Regions from separate parts of the Serratia sp. TSO36 genome, predicted to be linked through region 1. Evidence: riboswitches for the same ligand, from Rfam matches in the RefSeq annotation. Region 1 holds a riboswitch; the other holds the start of a gene.
What was found. A riboswitch is a leader RNA that binds a small molecule or an ion and turns the genes downstream of it on or off. The one in region 1 is predicted to bind thiamine pyrophosphate.

Region 1 (7,153 bases):
AAATGCCATGCCCATCGACGAAGATCAGCCCCGGTTTCTGCTGCAGCTGCCCCCAGGCGGCCAACAGCGCCGGGTATTCGCGAAACGACAGGAAGCCCGGGATGTAGGGCATGACGGTGGCGATGCGCGCCACCTGATACTCCACCAGTTCCAGCGACGGATAGCGCAGGATGGCGATGGCGGCGCGCGTCACCGCCCCTTCTTGCTCGAAGCCCACGTCGGCGCCGGCGATGAAGGCCGGCGGTTCGGCCGGCAGATCGTCGTAGCGAATGACTTCAGCCGCGCGCCGCAGCTGTTCGGCGCGCAGGGCCGCCATATCGGTCACATCGAATCCTTAACGGTGGTATTTCGCCGAGTGCGCGTGCACCGCCTCGACGAAGGCGCCGGCGTGCTCCGGCGGCACATCCTGATGGATGCCGTGGCCCAAGTTGAACACATGGCCGTTGCCGTGGCCGAAACCAGCCAGAATGGTCTCCACTTCTTCCGCGATGCGCGCCGGAGAGGCATACAGCATCGACGGATCCATATTGCCCTGCAGCGCCACTTTGTCGCCGACGCGCCGACGCGCGTCGGCGATGTCGGTGGTCCAATCCAGCCCCAGCGCATCGCAGCCGGTGGCGGCCATCGCCTCCAGCCACTGCCCGCCGCCTTTGGTGAACAGCGTCACCGGCACGCGGCGGCCGTCGTTTTCACGCAGCAGCCCGTCGACGATCTTGTGCATGTAGTGCAAAGAGAACTCGCGGTAGTCGCGCCCGGTCAGCACGCCGCCCCAGGTGTCGAACACCATCACCGACTGCGCGCCGGCTTTGATCTGGGCATTGAGGTACAGGATCACGCTGTCCGCCAGCTTGTCCAGCAACAGATGCAGCGTGGCCGGTTCGGCATACATCATCTTCTTCAGCTTGGTGAAGGCTTTGCTGCTGCCGCCTTCGACCATATAAGTCGCCAGCGTCCACGGGCTGCCGGAGAAGCCGATCAGCGGCACTTCGCCCTTCAGCTCGCGGCGAATGGTGCGCACCGCGTTCATCACATAGCCCAGCTCCACTTCCGGATCGAACACCGGCAGCTTGTCGACGTCGGCGCGGCAGGTAACAGGGGAGCTGAAACGCGGGCCTTCGCCGGCTTCAAAGTACAGGCCGAGCCCCATGGCGTCGGGAATGGTGAGAATGTCGGAGAACAGGATGGCGGCGTCCAGCGCATAGCGGCGCAGCGGCTGCAGCGTGACCTCGCAGGCCAGCTCCGCGTTCTTGCACAGCGACATGAAATCACCGGCCTGGGCGCGGGTCGCCTTGTACTCCGGTAAATAACGACCGGCCTGGCGCATCATCCATACGGGGGTCACATCCACCGGCTGGCGCAACAGCGCGCGCAGGTAGCGATCGTTCTTCAACTCAGTCATTTATGGGGCTCCCTTAATAATCTGCCGGCCATTGTACATTATTCTGCCCGGCACAGCGCCACGGTGTCCTCAATCAACCGGCGCGCCACGGTGCCGGGCGGCGGCAACAGCGGCAGTTGGTCGTAGCGATACCAGCCAGCGTTGAGCAGCTCCTTGGGATCGTGACGAATTTCCCCCTGATGGTAATCGGCCATAAAGGCCATCATCAGCGAGTGCGGGAACGGCCAGGGTTGTGAAGTGACGTAGCGCAGGTTCTTGATTTCGATATTGCTCTCTTCCATCACTTCGCGCGCTACCGCCTGCTCCAGCGTTTCGCCCACTTCGACGAAGCCGGCCAGCACCGTGTGGATACCGCCGCGATGGCGCACGTGTTGCGCCAGCAGGATCTGATCCTCGCGCCGAATGGCGACGATCACGCAGGGTGCAATCTGCGGATAGTAGCGCTCTTTGCAGTGGCCACACAGGCAGGCGCTCTCGCTGCGGCTGAGGTGCATCTCATGGCCGCAGTAGCCGCAATAGCGATGTGAACGGTAGAAATCCGCCAGCTGCACGCCGCGCCCGGCAAGCTGAAACAGACCGCGATCCAGATCCAACAGCTGACGCACCGAGCCCATCTCCCGCGGCATCGCCTGGCGCACCAGCCAAACCTGCGCACCCGCCCACTCACCGATGGTGCGCGCCATACGGCCCTGCAGCCCGAGGGTGGCGGCCGTCCCCGACGGCAATTCACCGTTCGGTAACCAAAGTTTGCTTTCATGGCTGACGATCCACCAGCCGTTTTCATTGCCCGTTAATGCAAGTTCCATATCGTTGTTGCACAACCTCAGCTTCACTGGCACTCTACGAATCGGCTTTGTTACATTTTAATAACTTACCGGTTACTTTTATTACTTACACGGAGTCAAACATGCTCAACCGTTTGGAAAGGCTGACTCAGCGCGTTGGCGGTAGTAATGAATTAGTTGATCAATGGCTTCAGGCCCGCAAGCAGTTGCTGGTCGCCTACTGCACGCTGGTAGGCCTCAAACCGAATAAAGAAAAGCATACGCCGCTGAATGAAAAAGCGCTGGAGAACTTTTGCCACAACCTGGTGGATTACCTCTCCGCAGGGCATTTTCATATCTATGACAGAATTATCAAACAAGTGGAAGGCGCAGCCAGTCCGAAAATGTCGCTGGCGGTGAACATCTACCCCAAGCTGTGGGCCAATACCGAACAGATCATGGCGTTCCACGATCGCTATACCGAAGTGGATATCGATCAGGAGGTTTGTCTGGAATTCCACCAGGCCTTGTCGGATATCGGCGAAACGCTGGCGGCGCGCTTTGCTCTGGAAGATAAGCTGATCCTGCTGGAGGCGGAAGCCGCGCAGCAACCGCAGCCGGACCAGGCGCTGGATCCGGCGCGTTAAAATTTTATAGTTTTTTTTCTTATCCCTCCTATACTGGGGGGCATCTTGTCGGAGTGCCTAGCGCCTGATTTGTTCATCGAATCAGCCAGGCTGAGACCGTTAATTCGGGATCCGCGGAACCTGATCGGGTTAATACCCGCGAAGGGAACAAGAGTAATCTATCGCCACAGGCACGGCCTTCCCCTTGCGGGCGCCCTGCCTTATCGGCCACCATCATTACTCCCTCCGAGCTCCAGACAAGCAACTTTCCCAACCCAACACACTGGTAGGAACTTGCTATGTCTAACGTTAATCCACCGCGCGCCCGTAAAGCGCAACGCGAAGCCGCCCAGCAGTTTATCGACACCCTGCAAGGCATGGCTTTCCCGAACTCACGCCGTATCTATCTGCAAGGCTCGCGCAGCGATATCCAGGTGCCGATGCGCGAAATTCAGCTCAGCCCGACCCTGCTCGGCGGCAGCAAAGACAACCCGCAGTATGAACCCAACGAGGCGATCCCGGTGTATGATACCGCCGGCCCCTACGGCGATCCGCAGGCCAAGCTCGACGTGCACGCCGGCCTGGCCAAACTGCGCGCCGGCTGGATCGACGCGCGCGGCGATAGCGCCACCCTCAGCGGCGCCAGTTCCGGCTTCACCCAACAGCGGCTGGCGGACGAGGGGCTTGATCACCTGCGCTTCGAACATCTGCCGCTGCCGCGCAAGGCGCTGCCGGGCAAGTGCGTGACCCAGCTGCACTATGCCCGCGCCGGTATCGTCACCCCGGAGATGGAGTTCATCGCCATCCGTGAAAACATGGGGCGCGAGCGCATTCGCGGCGAGGTGCTGCGCCACCAGCACCCGGGTCAAAGCTGGGGCGCCAATCTGCCGGACAACATCACGCCGGAGTTCGTGCGCCAGGAAGTGGCCGCCGGCCGCGCCATCATTCCCGCCAACATCAATCACCCGGAGGCGGAGCCGATGATCATCGGCCGCAATTTCCTGGTGAAGGTGAACGCCAATATCGGCAACTCGGCGGTCACGTCGTCGATCGAAGAAGAGGTGGAGAAGCTGGTGTGGTCCACCCGCTGGGGCGCGGACACCGTGATGGATCTCTCTACCGGCCGCTATATTCACGAAACCCGCGAGTGGATCCTGCGCAACAGCCCGGTGCCCATCGGCACCGTGCCGATCTACCAGGCGCTGGAGAAGGTCAACGGCGTGGCGGAAAACCTCACCTGGGAGATGTTCCGCGATACGCTGCTGGAACAGGCGGAGCAAGGGGTCGACTACTTCACCATCCACGCCGGCGTGCTGCTGCGCTACGTGCCAATGACCGCCAAACGCCTGACCGGCATCGTGTCGCGCGGCGGCTCGATCATGGCCAAATGGTGTCTGTCGCACCATCAGGAAAACTTCCTCTATCAGCATTTCCGTGAAATCTGTGAGATCTGCGCCGCCTACGACGTTTCGCTGTCGCTCGGCGACGGCCTGCGCCCCGGCTCGATTCAGGACGCCAACGACGAAGCCCAGTTCGCCGAGCTACATACGCTGGGCGAGCTGACCAAAATCGCTTGGGAATACGACGTGCAGGTGATGATCGAAGGCCCGGGCCACGTGCCGATGCAGATGATCCGCCGCAACATGACCGAAGAGCTGGAACACTGCCACGAAGCGCCGTTCTACACCCTCGGCCCGCTGACCACCGATATCGCCCCGGGCTATGACCATTTCACCTCCGGCATCGGCGCGGCAATGATCGGCTGGTTCGGCTGCGCCATGTTGTGTTACGTCACGCCGAAAGAACACCTCGGCCTGCCGAACAAAGAGGACGTCAAGCAGGGCCTGATCACCTACAAGATCGCCGCTCACGCCGCCGATCTGGCCAAAGGCCATCCGGGTGCGCAGATCCGCGATAACGCCATGTCCAAGGCGCGTTTCGAATTCCGCTGGGAAGATCAGTTCAATCTGGCGCTCGATCCGGCCACCGCCCGCGCCTATCACGACGAAACCCTGCCGCAGGAGTCCGGCAAGGTCGCCCACTTCTGCTCGATGTGCGGGCCGAAATTCTGCTCGATGAAAATTTCGCAGGAGGTGCGCGACTACGCCGCCGCCCAGGAGGCCGCCAAGCCGATCGAAGTGCAGCTGACCGGCATGGAGAAAATGTCCGCCGAGTTCCGCGCCCGCGGCAGCGAGCTGTATCACAGCGCCGGCACCCTGCAAGAGGAGACAAACAATGACTGATATCACCACCCGCTTCCCGGCTACGCCCCACAAGCTGGGGCTTTACCCGGTCGTCGACAGCGTGGAATGGATCGCTCGCCTGCTGGAGGCCGGCGTCACCACCATCCAGCTGCGCATCAAGGACCTGCCTGACGAGCAGGTCGAAGCGGATATCGCCGCCGCCATCGCGCTGGGCCAGCGTTATCAGGCGCGGCTGTTCATCAACGACTACTGGCGGCTGGCGATCAAGCACGGCGCTTACGGCGTGCATCTGGGCCAGGAGGATCTCGATACTACCGATCTGGCGGCCATTCACCGCGCCGGGCTGCGGCTGGGCGTGTCCACCCATGACGACGCGGAGCTGGCGCGCGCGCTGGCGGCGAAACCTTCCTACATCGCGCTGGGGCACATCTTCCCCACCCAAACCAAAGACATGCCTTCGGCGCCGCAGGGGCTGGCGGAGTTGAAACGCCACATCGCCGGCCTGGCGGATTACCCGACGGTGGCGATCGGCGGGATCAGCATCGATCGCGTACCGGCAGTGCTGGCGTGCGGCGTCGGTAGCGTGGCGGTGGTCAGCGCCATCATCCAGGCGCCGGACTGGCGCGCGGCGACGGCCGAGCTATTGCGGCTGATCGAAGGCGAGGATCCGAACGATGCTTAACGATCAGGAATTCCTGCGCTACAGCCGCCAGCTGCTGCTGGAGGACGTCGGCCCGGAAGGCCAGGAGAGGCTCAAGCGCGCCACGGTGCTGATCGTCGGTTTGGGCGGGCTCGGTTCCCCGGCTTCGCTGTATCTGGCCGCCGCCGGCGTCGGCACGCTGCTGCTGGCCGACGACGACCAGCTGCATGTCACCAACCTGCAGCGGCAAATCCTCTACCGCAGCGCCGATACCGCCACCGGCAAGGCGGCGCTGGCGCAACGCCACCTGCAGGCGCTGAACCCGTTGGTGGAATCCATCCCGCTGGCGCAGCGGCTGCAGGGGCAAGCGCTGCGCGACGCGGTCGCCCGCGCCGATCTGGTGCTGGACTGCTGCGACAATATGGCGACCCGTCATGAGGTCAATGCCGCCTGCATCGCCGCCGCCAAGCCGCTGATCAGCGGCAGCGCGGTCGGTTTCAGCGGCCAGCTGCTGGTGCTCGAGCCGCCCTATGCGCACGGCTGCTACGCCTGCCTGTACCCGGAGCAGGAAGAGCCGCAGCGCAACTGCCGCACCGCCGGGGTGCTCGGCCCGGTGGTGGGCGTGATCGGCACTCTGCAAGCGCTGGAAGCCATCAAGATGCTGGCCGGTATGCCTTCCTCCCTCAACGGCAAGCTGCGGCTGTTCGACGGCAAGCAGCAGAGCTGGAGCACGCTGCAACTGAGCCAGGCCCGCGCCTGCCCGGTATGCGGAGGCGCGGCATGAAGATCCGTCTGAACGACCAACCGCTGGAGCTGGCGCAGCCGCTCAGCGTCGCCGCCCTGCTGACCCAGCTGGAACGCCACCAGCCGGGCACTGCGCTGGCGATCAACCAAACCATCATCCCGCGCGCCGACTGGGCCGACCATCAGGTGCAGGACGGTGACGACATTTTGCTGTTTCAAGCGATCGCCGGAGGCTGACATGCTGAAAATCGCCGATACCACTTTTACCTCGCGCCTGTTCACCGGCACCGGCAAGTTCGCCACCCCGGCGTTGATGCTGGAGGCGCTGGCGGCCTCCGGCTCACAGCTGGTGACCATGGCCATGAAACGCGTCGATCTGCGCGGCGGCAACGACGCCATTTTGGCACCGCTGCAGCAGCTGGGCGTAAGGCTATTGCCCAACACCTCCGGCGCCAAAACCGCCGCCGAAGCGGTGTTCGCCGCCCGGCTGGCGCGCGAAGCGCTCGGCACCCACTGGGTGAAGCTGGAGATCCATCCCGATGTGAAATACCTGCTGCCGGATCCGATAGAAACGTTGAAGGCGGCGGAAACGCTGGTGAAAGACGGTTTTGTGGTGCTGCCCTACTGCGGCGCCGATCCGGTGCTGTGCAAACGGCTGGAAGAGGTGGGTTGCGCGGCGGTGATGCCGCTCGGCGCCCCTATCGGCTCCAACCGCGGTCTGCGCACCCGTGACTTCCTCGAGATCATCATCGAGCAGGCCAAGGTGCCGGTGGTGG
Region 2 (7,153 bases), on a different contig from region 1:
TCGGGGTGCGCGGCGTGACCGAACTGCCGAAGAACGTCAGCCTCTACGGCTCGCTCGGCTGGCAGCACGCCTACGGCGATAAAAACACCTCATCGCGCATGGCGTTTGCCGGCAGCGACGCGTTCGTCACTCAGGGCCAGGCCGTGGATGACAACGTGATGGTGGGCGATATCGGCGTGAGTGTGAAACTGTCGCGCGCCGCGACGCTGGATGTCGGCTATCAGGGGCAATTCGGCGCCGATACCCGCGTTAATTCGGTCAACGCCAACCTGCGCTGGTCGTTCTGATTTTTCCTCTAGACTTCTCTGGTACTTGTAGGCCCGCTTGATGCGGGCCTTTTTTATGGTGGGCATTAAGTTTCCCGTGAGCCTGCGTAAGGGGGCGCTAAGACATTTCCCGATATGAGCAGGGCGGGATTGCCTGTATGATTAATGTTCTTCTTAGCATGGGCAAGGGACTGATTTTCCAATGCGTGACTTGACAAGGCCGTTAACGATTTTCACCAGCAAGAAGCCTTTTAACGACCGTTTTGCTGATGATATGCAATATGGCGATATGGATGAACGTACACTTAAGCAACGATATCGTTTGGGGCAAGTATCAACGTTTATCGATTGGAGTACTTATAAATCGCCCTATGACCATCCGGCAACGCGAAATATTCCGGCAGCTGGAAAAGAAAAGGCGGTTGCAATGCTTTTTGATGAGCTGAGAGCTGCATCGAGATACTTTTCTTTTACTGGCGTTTATCAAGGGCTGATAGTTAAACTTTTCAATCATATGCAGTACAATAACGGAACTGACTTTCAAGATGTTCAAATGGACTTGGCCTATAAAAGGCTGATACTGAGCGATAAATCAGAAAATAGTACGCTAATTCGAATTAAAAGTGTTCTCGATACATTTGATTTTAACTCATATCAGTTGAATAAAGATGCATTTACTCTTCAGTTATCACAGAGCCGTTTGCCAAAGTATGTTCGCTGGGAAGACTGCATAAATGGAATGGGAGTCAGTGTACATGAGGTCAATAGTACAGAGATCAGTATTGATTCTTTGTTTTTTCAAGATAATAAATATACTGCTGTGATTAGCTATAAAGCTCAGGATCATTTTGGGTTAGATAAAGAAGACATTAGTAAATTAAAGTTTAGTTCTATTGGGTTTTTCAGGATTTGGTTTGTACTTCAAAGGTATAAAGAGTTCGCGTTTAGACCCTTTTTCACCAACTTTGGCGCGAAAATAATAGTGACAGGTGAAAACTATGCTTAACAAAAAAAAGGTTGCGTTCTTTTCTTTGGTCGCCGTAGCGGCTCTTTGGTTGGTTTGGGTGCTTGTCAGGCCGGCTAATATTGTGCGGGTTGATGGTGCTGCTGTTTATGTTCAATACCTTCCGCTGACCACGGAAGGTAAAATATCTTGGTGGAATGATAATAAAGATAAACTTCAGGATAAGTATCATATTATCAAAGACGAGAATCATTTTACCGTTGCCGTAATGAATTTTGACGGCTATGTTGCCGCTCCGACTGGCAGCAATGATGGAAGTATTGATGACTATCATTGTCTTAGTGAGGGTGATACCAAGAATAAATGTGTCTATAAGGATATAGCGATGATTATTAATGGTGATGTTAATAAAAGAGTTTTTATCAGTGTGGATGGGAAGACTTTCGCTCAAGAGCCTGACGGTAAGACCACGCTGTTAAAAAAATAGTGACTCTTACCCTCTGATTTTTTCCTCGCTTTCAATCAGACTCGCCTAAGTGGTGCTCAGGCTTTCGCCCTCGCCAAGCCCACACCAGTGCGGGCTGAGCGAGGGAGAAAGGGCGTTTAACGCCCTTTTTTCTTGCGCCCTGGCTGGGTAAAGCGCTTGCGGCCGGCCGGCGCAGCGGCTTTGTCGGCGCTTTTCGGCCCGCCGGCGCTCGGCTTTTTCGCCGCGGCGGATTTGGCCGGGGCCTTCTTCGCCGGCTTGGCCTCGGATGAAGAGCCTTCAATCAGTTTGAACAGCTCGATCAGCTCGTCATCGGTCAGATCGCGCCATTCGCCCAGCGGCAAGCCTTTCAGGCTGACGTTCATGATGCGCATGCGTTCCAGTTTGGTGACCTCGTAGCCGAAGTGTTCGCACATGCGGCGGATCTGGCGGTTCAGCCCCTGCACCAGCGTGATGCGGAACACGAAAGGTGCCTCTTTCTTCACCTTGCACTTTTTGGTCACCGTGCCCAGCATCGGCACGCCGGCGCCCATGCCGCGAATAAACTCGTCGGTCACCGGCTTGTTGACCGTCACCAGATACTCTTTCTCGTGATTGTTGCCGGCGCGCAGGATCTTGTTGACCAGGTCACCGTGGTTGGTCAGAAAGATCAGCCCCTGCGAATCCTTGTCCAAGCGGCCGATCGGGAAAATGCGTTTGCTGTGGTTGACGAAGTCGGCGATGTTGTCGCGCTCGCCGTCTTCGGTGGTGGTGACGATGCCGACCGGCTTGTTCAGCGCGATCAGCACCAGATCTTCTTCATTGCGCGGTTCGATCAGCTGACCGTTAACCTTCACCACATCGCCGGCAAATACCTGAGCGCCAACGGTGGCGCGTTTACCGTTGATGAAAACGTTGCCCTGTTCGATGTATCGATCGGCGTCGCGGCGTGAGCAGATACCGCTCTCGCTAATGTATTTGTTCAGACGAATGGATGAGTTAGTCAGCATGGGATCTCCGTAAAACGCGGACTATACATTACCTGCAGGGGATTGCGGAAGCTGTTAGAGAATAGATGTAATAGCTCAAGGTAACGCAGGCCTTATTGAGACTATTCATACCTTCACCACCCGGGTATTCAGCGGGGTGAGCGTCTGCCCGGCGCTGCCGATCGGCGTCAGGCGCGGGACGGGGCGGCTGCTGTCGCTTTCCACCAGCGTTGAGTGCGCTTCTCCCTCTGCGAACAAATGATCTTCCCCCCACTGGCGCAGGCCGACGATCACCGGAAACAGCGCGCGGCCTTTCTCGGTCAGCACATATTCCTGATAGGCGCTGCCGTCTGCGGCGGACACGATTTCCAGCACACCGTGCGTCACCAGCGCGCGCAGGCGGGTGGCAAGGATGTTCTTCGCCATCCCCAGCCCTTTTTGAAATTCGCTGAAGCGGGTGACGCCGTCGAAGGCGTCACGCACGATCAGCAGCGACCACCAGTCGCCAATCACATCCAGCGTGCGCGCCACCGGGCACGGCGCGTCTTCCAGGCTTTTACGTTTCACGGCGTTTATCTCCAGCTGCACATTCTGGTTGCATTATAAAACCTCTGCGCCTAAAGTTCATTGAGTTTAATAATGAAACCACATTGAGGTGTGCGATGAGCGACAAACTGTTGGATCCCCCCTGTGCGGCGCTGGGGCGCCTGCCGGCCCCTCTGGTGCTGCTGTTGGCCGCCGCCAGCGCCTTCAGCGTGGCCAACGTTTACTATGCGCAGCCGCTGCTGGACGCCATCGCCCATGATTTTTCCATCAGCCTGGCGGCGGTCGGCATGGTGATCAGCGTGACTCAGTTGGGCTGCGCGCTGGCGCTGCTGTTGGTGGTGCCGCTCGGGGATCGGCTAAACCGGCATCGGTTGCTGGCGGGGCAACAACTAGGGCTGATCGGCGCGCTGCTATTGGTGGGCTGGGCGCACAGCGCGCCCTGGCTGCTGGTAGGGATGTTGCTGGTAGGCTTATTGGGCACCGCCATGACGCAGGGGCTAATCGCTTACGCCGCAGCCCTGGCGGCGCCGCAGGAGCGCGGGCGGGTGGTCGGCGCGGCGCAGGGCGGAGTGGTGCTGGGATTGCTGCTGGCGCGCACCCTGTCCGGCGCGCTGGCGGACGTTGGCGGTTGGCGCACGGTGTACTTCTTCTCTGCCGGAGTGACGCTGGTATTGCTGCCGATCCTGTCGCGCCTGCTGCCTGCGCCGCGCACCGCTCCCAGTACGCTGAGCTATCCCGCGCTGCTGCGTTCGATGCTGAGCCTGTTGCTGCATGACCGCACGCTGCAAATTCGCGGCATGTTGGCGCTGCTGATGTTCGGCGCTTTCAGCCTCTTTTGGAGTTCGCTGGTGTTGCCGCTGAGTCAGGCACCGTTCAACTTCACCCATGCCGCGGTGGGGGCGTTCGGTCTGGTCGGCGCGGTGGGCGCGCTGGCGGCGGTACGCGCCGGGCATCTGGCGGATCGCGGGCTGGGGCAGGCGGCCAGCGGCGTGTGTCTGCTGCTGTTGACGCTGGCCTGGCTGCCGCTCGGTTTGCTCGGCAGCGGCCTGGTTTGGCTGGTGGCGGGCGTCGTGCTGCTGGATCTGGCGGGCCAGGCGATCCACGTGCTGAACCAGAGCATGATCTTCAGCGCGCACCCGCAGTCGCACAGCAGGCTGGTGGGCTGCTACATGCTGTTTTACGCCGTCGGTAGCGGGTTGGGCGCCTTTGCCGGCACCCATATGTATGCCTGGGCGGGCTGGAGCGGCGTCTGCTGGCTGGGGGCGGGCGTCAGCCTAAGCGCGTTGCTGTTTTGGCGGCTGACGCTGCGCGGCATGCCGCCCTCAGCGACGGCGGTGGAGCAGTGAAAGCTGGAAGCCCAGCGCACCGCACAACTGCTGAGGCGCGGTGAAGCCGCTTTCCGCCAGGAGGAGACGGCTGCGTGCCGCCGCCATCGGGTGCCAGTTGCGGCGGGTGCGTTCGATCACCTCCTGCGCCTGCGCCGCCGAGTGCCCGGCGCTTTGCAGCCAATGTTGGTAGTGGCTGGCGGGCAGGCCCTCCGGTTGATAGTCGAACAGCAGCAGCGGTGCGGCGGGGGAGAGGCGCTGCGCCAGCTGCTGCAGAAAATCCAGTTTGGCGCCATCGTCGGCGATAAAGTGCAGCACCAATGAGCACACCGCCGCGTCGTGGCGGGTTTGCGGCGCTTGTTGCAGCAAGGTGGGCTGGAAGCTCACCCGTTGTGCGTAACCCGCGGCTTCGGCCTTGGCACGCGCGGTCGCCAGCATGCCGGCGGAGGGTTCCACGGCGCTGAAACGCCAGCTGGCGTTGGCGGCGGCCAGCGCCGACAGTTCGCTGCCGGTGCCGCAGCCGGCCAGCAACAGCGTGGCGTCATTCGGCAGCGTTTGCGCGAGCGTCGCCGTCAGCAGCGCCTGGGCAAAGTGATAGCCGGGCACCAGGGTCAGAATACGGCGATCGTAGTCCGCCGCCGCGGCATCGGGGAAGCGAGTATCCGTTTGGTGTTGCATAACCTTCCTTGCCAAGTTCATTGAGAGAGACAAGGAAGGGTATGCTTAAGTGATAATGAAATCCATTATCATTAATGGGTTCTGTGACGGGAAAGGCGGCGTTAGCGGGCCGGCGAATGCAGCAGGTAATAATCTTCTTCGCCGTCGTTGCCGGTAGAGATGATGCGCCAGCCGTGTTTGCGGTAGAACGCCAGCGCCTTTTCATTCTTCACCAGGCATTTCAGCGAGCCGGTGGCGGTGAAGGTAGCTTCCGCCGCCTGCAGCAGCGCACTGCCGACGCCGCGCGGCGGCTGATGGGGATCGACATACAGGTTATGAATGAAGTTGTCTTCGCGGTAGACGGAGACGAATCCCAGCAGCACGCCGCCGTCTTCCGCCACCCAAATCGCTTCGCCCAGCGTCGCGCCGTCGAAATCTTCCAACTGATAGTTTGAGGTATCGCGCCAGCCGAACGCCGCTTTGCGCGACGCCAGGTACAGCGTGCGCAGGAAGGGGCGATCGGTCTCTTGGTAGGGTCTTATCTGCATGGCATCTCCCGGTGGTTTGTGCTCACTATAGCGCATTGCGCGGCGTATGCCCGCCGGGCAATTTATTCGCTTGTTTGTCCGCGCCGCCGCTGGCATGATCCCCTGCAGGGATTAACGCAACGTTGATCACAACCTATTGATTTTCATGACTCGGGGTGCCCTTCTGCGTGAAGGCTGAGAAATACCCGTATTACCTGATCTGGATAATGCCAGCGTAGGGAAGTCACGGCCGCCCAGCCGGCGCCGCCTTCTTGAACGCCGGTTGGGAGGAATATGATCGCTCGACCTGATGCACTACCCGGCGCGCGCGCCGCGGCTTGTCTGACCCAATTCCAACAGCGGCCTCCGCTGATCCACTGCCTGACCAACGAAGTGGTGCAATCGCTGACTGCCAACGTGCTATTGGCGCTCGGCGCCTCCCCGGCGATGGTGGTGGAGCCGCAAGAGGCGGCGCAGTTCAGCGCGCTGGCCGACGGCCTGCTGATCAACGTCGGTACCCTCAATGCGCTGCGCGCCGAATCGATGCGGGCGGCGGTGGCCGCCGCCAATCGGGCCGGCAAGCCCTGGACGCTGGATCCGGTGGCGGTCGGCGCGCTCTCCTACCGCACCGCCTTCGCCAAACAGCTGCTGGACGAGAAACCGGCGGCGATACGCGGCAACGCCTCGGAAATCATGGCGCTCAGCGGGTTGCTGGCCAGCGGCCGCGGCGTGGACAGCGGCGACGATTCGCTGGCGGCCTTGCCCGCCGCGCGTGAGCTGGCGCAGCGCAGCGGCGCGGTGGTAGCGGTCACCGGCGCGGTGGATTACGTCACCGACGGCCAACGCGATTGGGCGATCGAAGGCGGTTCCCCGCTGATGACGCGGGTGGTGGGCACCGGCTGCGCGCTGTCGGCGGTGGTGGCGGCGTTTTGCGCCCTGCCGGGCGATCGCCTGGACAACGTGGCGACCGCCTGCCGGGTGATGTCCCACTGTGGCGGCCTCGCGGCCAGGCAGGCCGGCGGGCCGGGCAGCTTTACGCCGGCGTTCCTCGATGCCCTGTATCAGCTGCGCGGGGAGGATCTGTGATGAAACGCATTAACGCCCTGACCATCGCCGGCACCGATCCCAGCGGCGGCGCCGGCATTCAGGCCGATTTGAAGGCTTTCTCGGCGCTCGGCGCCTACGGCACCTCGGTGATCACCGCGCTGGTGGCGCAGAATACCCGCGGCGTGCAGTCGGTGTATTACATCGATCCGGCGTTCGTCGCCGCGCAGCTGGACTCGGTGTTCAGCGACGTGCGCATCGACAGCGTCAAGATTGGCATGCTGGCCAACGCCGACATCGTGCAGGCGGTGGCCGAACGGCTGCGCCATTACCGGCCGGAATTCGTGGTGCTGGACACCGTGATGCTGGCGA

Region 2: linked by a shared signal. The riboswitch ahead of thiM (hydroxyethylthiazole kinase) and the one ahead of thiC (phosphomethylpyrimidine synthase ThiC) in region 1 are both predicted to bind thiamine pyrophosphate.

What each region holds. Positions count from the first base shown of each region.
Region 1 covers NZ_JBJZOU010000003.1:24,181-31,333, reverse strand. The annotation lists gene nfi (deoxyribonuclease V) at 1-325, opposite strand, end outside; gene hemE (uroporphyrinogen decarboxylase) at 335-1,399, opposite strand; gene nudC (NAD(+) diphosphatase) at 1,438-2,205, opposite strand; gene ACK3CV_RS01770 (Rsd/AlgQ family anti-sigma factor) at 2,307-2,810, shown strand; TPP riboswitch at 2,850-2,974, shown strand; gene thiC (phosphomethylpyrimidine synthase ThiC) at 3,089-5,032, shown strand; gene thiE (thiamine phosphate synthase) at 5,025-5,675, shown strand; gene ACK3CV_RS01755 (HesA/MoeB/ThiF family protein) at 5,668-6,417, shown strand; gene thiS (sulfur carrier protein ThiS) at 6,414-6,614, shown strand; gene ACK3CV_RS01745 (thiazole synthase) at 6,616-7,153, shown strand, end outside.
Region 2 covers NZ_JBJZOU010000021.1:287,170-294,322, reverse strand. The annotation lists gene ACK3CV_RS18910 (autotransporter outer membrane beta-barrel domain-containing protein) at 1-287, shown strand, start outside; gene ACK3CV_RS18905 (DUF3289 family protein) at 469-1,272, shown strand; gene ACK3CV_RS18900 (DUF943 family protein) at 1,265-1,717, shown strand; gene rluF (23S rRNA pseudouridine(2604) synthase RluF) at 1,834-2,703, opposite strand; gene ACK3CV_RS18890 (winged helix-turn-helix transcriptional regulator) at 2,809-3,249, opposite strand; gene ACK3CV_RS18885 (MFS transporter) at 3,345-4,574, shown strand; gene ACK3CV_RS18880 (methyltransferase) at 4,551-5,231, opposite strand; gene ACK3CV_RS18875 (GNAT family N-acetyltransferase) at 5,333-5,758, opposite strand; TPP riboswitch at 5,900-5,996, shown strand; gene thiM (hydroxyethylthiazole kinase) at 6,032-6,823, shown strand; gene thiD (bifunctional hydroxymethylpyrimidine kinase/phosphomethylpyrimidine kinase) at 6,823-7,153, shown strand, end outside.